DNA from 2 places in the Vreelandella lionensis genome. Region 2 is predicted to be linked to the other one. Evidence: predicted binding sites of a transcription regulator. Region 2 holds the regulator's gene; the other holds the start of a gene.

Region 1 (4,175 bases), on a different contig from region 2:
AGCGGTACTGCACGCCCGTGGTGATCAGATCAGACGGGTGCCACCACAGGCTTAGCGCGCCGTTGGTACCTACGCTGCCTGCTTTATCGCCCACGTAGTTCTGGGTCAGGTACTCGTAATCGCGGCCGAAGGTCTGCTCGTGCCAGTTGGTCACGCTGAAGTTTTGGTTCAGAGCGGTGAAGTCGTAGCCCGCGACCCAGCCAGCCATAAAGCCGTTCATGCCAGTGTAGCTATTGCTCTGCACCCGCGCGGCACCAATAAACGGTTTGAACCACAGGCCGTTATCAAAGGTTTTGCGATAGCCCAGACCCAGGATTTGGTCCTGCTCCCGAGACTCGTAGCCGTAGTCGCGGAAATCGTACAGGTGGGCGTAAATCGATAGCGGGCTGTCGCCCAGGTAGATGTGCGAGGTCACTTTACCGGCGGTGCGGAAGTTGTCTTTACCGCCGCTGGATTGGTCGAATTGGTCGTTGGTCGGGTTCTCGAAATCGAAGAAGCCGTAAAATTCGCCCCAGCTAAAGCCGACGCCGCCTTCGATTTCAACAAACGTAAAGTCGCTTTTCGCCGCGTTGCTGGCGGTGCGTGCTTCAGTGCCGTTCGACCAGTCCAGGTAGTTGACCGATACGTTAGCGAACGACCACAAACGGTCAAGGGTATGCGGCTCGGCGTCATCGGCAAAGGCCGGCGTTGCCAAGGCAGCACTTGTCAGTAAAACGCCAGCGCCAAGCGTGACGAACGAAGAAGAACGAGAGTGGGATAGAGCAGTCATGGAAGCCTCAACAGGGTTATATCACGGTACCAGAGCAACTGGTGTACCGACGTTGTGGGTCGTGTGGGCTGGCGTAATGTTAAAATTATAACATTGAGTGTTATTTTTTTAACGTTGATTTGCAAGCATTGTCACATCAACGCTGTTTAAATGTGATAAGCGCATCATGACGGAGTCTAACGCTGTGTCGCAGTGGAAATCAGTAAGGGGCTGACGCAGCATAGGTAGCCCAGTTGGGTCTAACATCGATAACAATATGCATCATAAGGAGATGCCTGCTATGAATGACCGGAGCGCACAGCGCTTGGCAATGCTGCAAGAGGCGCTGGCCAGCGGGGGAACGCTACATCTTCGTGATGCCGCCGAGCTGTGTGGAGTCTCCGAAATGACCATTCGGCGGGATCTTTCAACGCAACCTTCACCGATCAGCCTGCTAGGCGGTCGACTGGTAATGGCCAGCTACCCCGGCGTCACGCCGGTGTACGACCTAACGGAACAGCAGTCGAGCCACTATCAGGTCAAGCAGCGTCTTTGCCAGCGTGCCGCCAGCTTTATTGAAGAGGGCGATACGCTGTTTATCGACTGTGGCTCGACGTTGATTCCGCTGCTCAGCCAGTTAAGCCGCTTCCGGGAATTAACCGTAGTGACCTACGCGCTGAATGTGGCTAACGCGGTGGCAGTCTTGCCTAATGTGCGTTTGGTGCTACTCGGCGGGCTTTTTTATGCCTCCTCTCAATCGTTTGGTAGTGATGGTATGGGCGCGGCCATCGAGCGTTTGGGCATCAATAAAGCGCTGATCTCCGCCGCTGGGGTGGATTGCGAACGGGGAGTAAGCTGCTTTCATTTTCATGAAGTCGGGCCTAAGCAGGCGGCGATTGCCACCGCGATGCAGCGGCTTTTGATTGTCGATGCCAGCAAGTTTGGCGTGGTGCGTCCGGCCTATTTTGCTTCGCTGGAGGACTTCGATATCGTCGTCACCGACGATGAGCGTGCCCCCGGCTTGTTAGAGCGCCACCCGCTGCCCACGCTGAGCATCTCGCTCGCCTAACAACAGCCACTGCTCAGCCAATCCTTAGCCACTACTCCCCAGTGCCCTGTGCCCTGTGCCCAAACGGGTGCGCAGGGTGCGGCATAACGTCTCTTTCTGATTGACCGAGATCAATAGAAAATACTTTAGTCTTAGTTGATGCACGCAAGGTGCACGGTTAAGGCTCGCCACTAACCCCATGGGGTGGCGCATATTTTTCCCGGAGCAACGTAGTCATGCTCACTGTTTTGGGAAAAGTATGGGGTGATAGTTAGCTTGCTACTTAGCTGGCTAGTTAGCCAGCCAAGCAGTGAGCTGTTTTAGACAACTCTCTGATGAGATCACACCATGCAACTACCTACCCACTGGCGCAGGCGAGGCACTTTTGTGCTCGTCGTATTGTGCTTGCTGTTAACGGGCTGCAGTTCTGCATTGCTGGATCCCAAGGGGCAGATTGGCGTTGAGCAGCGCTCGCTGATTCTGACCTCCTTTGGGCTGATGCTGATCGTGGTCATTCCGGTCATCGTGATGACGCTGCTGTTTGGCTGGCGCTACCGGCGCAGTAACCGCGTCGCCAAGTATCTGCCGGACTGGGCGCACTCCAACGCCATCGAAGCGGCCGTTTGGACCGTGCCCTGCTTGATCATTGCCGTACTCGCCTTTCTCACCTTTAAAACCTCCCACAGCTTGGACCCCCACAAACCGCTGGAAAGCGACGTGGAACCCATGGAGATCCAAGCCGTCGCGCTGGATTGGAAGTGGCTGTTCATCTACCCGGAACAGGGCATTGCTAGCGTCAATGAACTGGCCTTCCCGGTAGATACCCCCGTGCGCTTCCGAGTGAGTTCTGGCTCGGTAATGAACGCCTTCTTCATTCCACGCTTAGGCAGCCAGATTTACGCCATGGCGGGCATGGATAACGATGTTCACCTGATTGCCGACGAAGAGGGCGTCTACCCCGGCCGTTCCACCAACTACAGCGGTGCTGGCTTCTCTGGGATGACCTTCGATGCCCACGTCACCTCTCCGGCGGAATTCGACGCCTGGGTGGAAAACGTGCGTGCCGCCGACGACACCCTGACCTTCCCGGATGGTTACGAAGCCTTGGCGCAGCCGACGGAGTATCACCCGGTGGAGTACTTCTCGGCGGTCACGCCCGAGCTGTATGAGTCGATCGTCAGCAGCTTCCACAGTGGTGACGGCAGTGGGCACGGCGGTCATGCAAACCACGGTGACACCATCAGTGATGCCCACGATAGCCACGGCGAATCCAGCGAGCTAGAGAGCGCCAGCGCTTCTCAACAGCAGGCCGCGATCGGCCACGTTACCAATCAGCATGCAGGTGATGACCACGCCATGGGCGGCCATCCCACAAGCGTTGAAGCGGGGGGTTAAGCATGTTTGGAAAACTCACGTTAGAAGCAATTCCGTATCACGAACCGATCATTATGGTCGTTGCTGCCTTTATGGCGATCGGGGGTGCCGCGCTACTTGGCGCATTGACGTACTACCGTAAGTGGGGCTGGCTGTGGAACGAGTGGTTTACCTCCGTTGACCACAAAAAGCTCGGCATCATGTACTTTGTGGTGGCCTTGGTAATGCTGCTTCGCGGCTTTGCCGATGCGATTATGATGCGTACCCAATTGGCCATGGCGGCCGGTGGGGCCGCAGGTTATCTCCCTCCTGAACACTACGATCAGATCTTTACCGCCCACGGCGTGATCATGATCTTCTTCGTTGCGATGCCCATGGTCATCGGCCTGATGAACCTGGTGGTGCCCCTGCAAATCGGCGCCCGCGACGTTGCTTTCCCGTTTTTGAATAACCTGAGTTTCTGGCTGTTCGCCGTCTCGGCGATTTTGGTCAATATTTCCCTCGTGGTAGGGGAGTTCGCCAAAACCGGCTGGCTCGCTTACGCGCCTTTATCGGGGATAGAGTTTAGCCCTGGGGTGGGGGTCGATTACTGGATATGGGCACTGCAAATATCCGGGATAGGCACCACGCTCACCGGCATCAACTTCTTCGTTACCATTCTGAAAATGCGCACCAAAGGCATGACCCTGTTCCGCATGCCGATTTTTACCTGGACGTCGCTGTGCGCCAACGTCCTGATCATTGCCTCGTTCCCGATTCTGACCGCGACTATCGCGCTGCTAACGCTTGACCGCTACTTCGGTATGCACTTCTTCACCAATGACTTTGGCGGCAACATGATGATGTACGTCAACCTCATTTGGGCCTGGGGTCACCCGGAAGTGTACATCCTGATTCTGCCGGCCTTTGGCGTGTTCTCTGAAGTCATCGCGACCTTCGCCCGCAAGCGTCTGTTTGGTTACAAAACCATGGTCTGGGCCACGGTGGCGATTACGCTGCTGTCGT
Region 2 (4,175 bases):
GCCACGGGTCTGGCCGCCCGCCAGCTCAGCCAGTTAATTCGTCACCCGGCGACCCGTAGCCTTGCCGCGCTGACGATTATCGGTTTTGCCCTGTGGCAGCTTTGGGCGCTGACGCCCCATGCCGGGCATTAAGAGCTTACCCATCAAACTCCTCTAGACAATACTCAATACAAACATCCTATCGCTTGATATAGCTCAACGCTTTCCCTTCTACGCTGACGTAGCATTCCAACACGCGTTCGAGCTGCGAAGCTCGTCGCTTATGTTGGTCGGTTCTTGCTTTGCCCTGCTACTTAGGAGCGCTCCTTATGCCCGTTCATGCCACTGCTGCTCTCGCTCACCCTATTTCTGCAGCGGTTGAGGCCACCGCCTGGGATGACGCCCTGATACGCCGCTACGACACCAGCGGCCCTCGCTACACCTCATACCCTACAGCACTCTCGTTTCACGACCAGTTCACCGCTGACGATATGACCCAGGCGCTTGAGCGCAGCAATGCCAGCCAAAAGCCGCTCTCGCTTTATGTTCATGTGCCCTTTTGTCGCAAAATCTGTTTTTACTGCGCGTGCAATAAAATCGCCACGAAAAATACAGCCCTCGCCGAGCCCTACTTGTCTCGGCTGGATCGAGAAATGGTGCTGACCTCCCGGCATCTTGATACAAAGCGGCCAGTGCAGCAGCTGCATTGGGGCGGCGGCACGCCGACTTTCTTAACCCTGGCGCAGATGAGCGATTTAATAGACCGCCTGGATGCACGGTTTGGCTTATCGAGCGCACCGGACCGCGACTACGCTATTGAAATTGACCCACGCGAAGCGGATGTCTTTACCCTGCGCCACCTGCAGTCGCTGGGCTTTAATCGCTTAAGCCTGGGCGTTCAGGATCTCAACCCACAGGTGCAGGCAGCGATTAATCGCGTGCAGCCACGGGTGCTCACTGAAACCTTGATGGATGAGGCGCACCGGCTTGGTTTTCGCTCGCTCAACCTCGATTTAATTTATGGCCTGCCCTTTCAAACCGAGCAAAGCTTCGCTGATACCCTAAGCCAAGTGATTGAGCTGAGCCCGGCACGGCTGTCGGTCTTTAACTATGCCCATATGCCGACCCGCTTTGCGCCCCAGCGGCGTATTAATGAAGCCGACCTGCCCAGCGCGGATGAAAAACTGGCTATTTTGCGTACCACTATTGAGATGCTGACCCAAGCAGGCTATGTACATATTGGTATGGATCACTTTGCTCGCCCAGAGGACAGCTTGGCTCAGGCACAGCGCCACGGTACGCTGCAGCGCAACTTCCAGGGCTACTCAAGCCATTCCCAGTGCGACTTGATTGGTTTGGGGGTGTCGGCTATTTCTCGGGTAGACGACGTTTACGCACAAAACCCCACTCAGCTGTCCCACTATGAAGCTGCCTTAGATGAAGGTAGGCTAGCGACCGTAAAAGGGTTACGCTTAAATAAGGATGACCTAATGCGCAGAGAGGTGATTGAGCGCTTAATGTGCGATATGGCCATTGACCTTGAAGCAATAGGCAAGCGTTGGCAGATAAATGCCGCTGACTACTTTTCAACCGCTCTTGAACGGTTGAAAACCGCCGAGCAGGATGGCCTGCTAGTGCGCCAAGGCCTCTATTTACAAGCTACGCCCACCGGACGGCTGTTGATTCGGCACTTAGCCATGGCCTTCGATAATCACCTGCAACACCAGGGCAACCAACGCTACTCGAAGATTTTATAAGCGTATTGAGACACCTACCCCCTGCGCCTATGATGGCTAATAAAAAGGGAGCACCACATGTCATATCCTGCCAGCCAACGACGTTCACTGCTGCAAGAGGCGCGCTGCCAAACCTGTAGCCTAAGCTCGCTGTGCCTACCGCTTGCCCTAGAACTTGAGGATATGAGCCAGTTCGATGCGATTATCCGCCGCCGCTCGCCGTTGAAAAAAGGCGAGCCGCTGTTTCGCCAAGGAGATCCTTTCACCAGCGTTTACGCGGTGCGCTCTGGCAGCTTGAAGCAGGTGACTAGCGAAGGGAATGGCAACGACCAGCTCACCAATTTCTTTCTACCCAGCGAGCTGGTGGGTCTGGATGGGATTGACGAAGAGCACTACCCCGGCACCGTGATTGCCCTGGAAACCACCACGGTATGCGAAATTCCGTTTGACCGTTTGGACTCGCTCTCCGAGGAGCTGCCCGAACTGCGCGGCCAGCTTTACCGCAGCATGAGCAAGGAGCTACGAGACGACCGGCGGATGATGCGTTTACTGTCACGCAAAACTGCCGATCAGCGGCTGGCCAGCTTTTTGATTACACTTTCTGACCGTTTTCGGCGCCGGGGCTACTCCCCCTTTAGCTTCCGGCTTTCCATGTCACGGGCAGATATGGGCAACTATCTAGGCCTCGCGGTGGAGACGGTTAGCCGTATTCTTAGCCGCTTTCAGCAGCAAAACGTAGTGGCCGTCTCCGGGCGCGAGGTCAATATTTTGGATATGCAGCGCCTCATCACCCTGGCTGAAGAGGAAGCCCAGGCGGTTAACTCACGTTAAACGCCTGAATGCGCCCTTCCATCAATGCGGCCTGCTTCGCTTCCAGACCGGCAAAATCAAACAGCTCACGGTCGGCAAGCTGCGAAGGGGCAACATTGGTCACCGCTTTGAACATACTCTCCAACCGGCCGGGGTGTTTTTTATCCCACTCCGCCAGCATCTCTTTGACAACCTGGCGCTGCATATTGGGCTGAGAGCCGCACAGGTTGCAGGGAATGATCGGAAACTCCATCAGCCTCGAAAACTCCGCAATATCCGCCTCTTTGCAGTAGGCCAGCGGGCGAATCACAATGTTTTTACCATCATCCGAGAGCAGCTTCGGTGGCATGGCTTTTAAGGTGCCGCTAAAGAACATATTGAGAAACAGCGTCTCCAGGATATCTTCCCGGTGGTGGCCCAAAGCAATTTTGTTGGCCCCAATCTCATCGGCAAAGCCATACAATGAACCACGCCGCAGCCTTGAGCAAAGCGCGCAGGTGGTTTTACCTTCCGGGGTTTTCTCCTTCACCACCGAGTAGGTATCACGCTCCAGAATGTGATACTCCACGCCTTGCTTATCCAGGTACTGGGGCAGCACGTGTTCTGGGAAACCTGGCTGCTTCTGATCCATATTGACCGCTACCAGGGAAAAATTAACCGGTGCGTTGCGCTGTAGGTTGCGCAGAATCTCCAGCATCGTATAGCTATCTTTACCACCAGAGAGACACACCATGACTCGGTCACCTTCTTCGATCATGTTGTAATCGATGATGGCGTTCCCCACTTCGCGCCGCAGGCGTTTCTGCAACTTGTTGAATTCACGCTTCTGCTTGGCATCCTGCAGCTCATGCTGCTGGACAAGGGGCTCGTCAGACGCGCTGTCTGACGAAGTGGGGTCAAAGTAGTCAGGTTGTAACATGATCGTCGCACTGCCGATGGGTGAAGGAGCAGCGCATATTCTAACAACACTACGAAGCTCTACCCAATACAAACCCTAGGCAGTTAACGCTATCTCGCGCTGAAGACGCAGATACAGCAACGCGCTGGCGGTGGCTTCACTGACCACGCTGGGCCAGGTTAACGGGGGTAGTTTCCATCGGGTAAGCGCATCACCAAGGCGGCTGCTGGCTTCGATATGAGGATGCAGCCGCCGTAGCTGACGCCCGTGCAGCTTGGCAATATCCACCTGCGCGTTAGGCAGCCCGAATCCCAGCACGTTTCGAAACAGCCCATTAAGCGGCTCAATGGTGTTCTCTAATTGCCACCCGACTAGCGGCCGATTGCCAATAAACTCCGCCAGCTCACTCAGACACTCAGCATCGGGAGAACGGGGCGAGTGCGTGGTATGCAACTGATGATGGCGTCGCAGAGTAGCAGGCGCCAGCGCCGGTGATGCGGCTAAGGTGGCCACCCACGTACGGCTGGTGTGCACTTGGCGCGGGCTTAGCACCACCGCCGCCACACTCATTACAGCGGGCTGAACGGCGCTTACCTGGCACGCCATGGCCACGGCCTCTTCCCCCATATAAGGCTGAAACAGCCAGGCATAGGGCGAGTCCGCCCAGCGACGGCGGTCGCTCTCACGCTGAAGCAGAGTGCGCAGTGAACCGCTGAACAGGGTCATATGTCGATCTAACAAGCGCATTCCGC

Evidence for each region. Region 2 encodes FNR, which switches genes on or off when oxygen is low (the NO sensors DNR and NnrR bind a similar motif). Its sites were predicted from a motif close to TTGATNTANATCAA; they were not measured.
Region 1: a site for FNR is predicted at 1,918-1,931, ahead of cyoA (ubiquinol oxidase subunit II). Genes of this name have one in related genera too.

What each region holds. Positions count from the first base shown of each region.
Region 1 is NZ_JBITWC010000007.1:126,970-131,144, forward strand. Features, by position in the region: gene ACIGG6_RS06160 (outer membrane protein OmpK) at 1-769, opposite strand, end outside; gene ACIGG6_RS06165 (DeoR family transcriptional regulator) at 1,050-1,817, shown strand; gene cyoA (ubiquinol oxidase subunit II) at 2,145-3,191, shown strand; gene cyoB (cytochrome o ubiquinol oxidase subunit I) at 3,194-4,175, shown strand, end outside.
Region 2 is NZ_JBITWC010000016.1:23,725-27,899, forward strand. Features, by position in the region: gene ACIGG6_RS11225 (sulfite exporter TauE/SafE family protein) at 1-132, shown strand, start outside; gene hemN (oxygen-independent coproporphyrinogen III oxidase) at 309-1,736, shown strand; gene fnr (fumarate/nitrate reduction transcriptional regulator Fnr) at 1,794-2,546, shown strand; gene ttcA (tRNA 2-thiocytidine(32) synthetase TtcA) at 2,533-3,444, opposite strand; gene ACIGG6_RS11245 (3'-5' exonuclease family protein) at 3,520-4,170, opposite strand.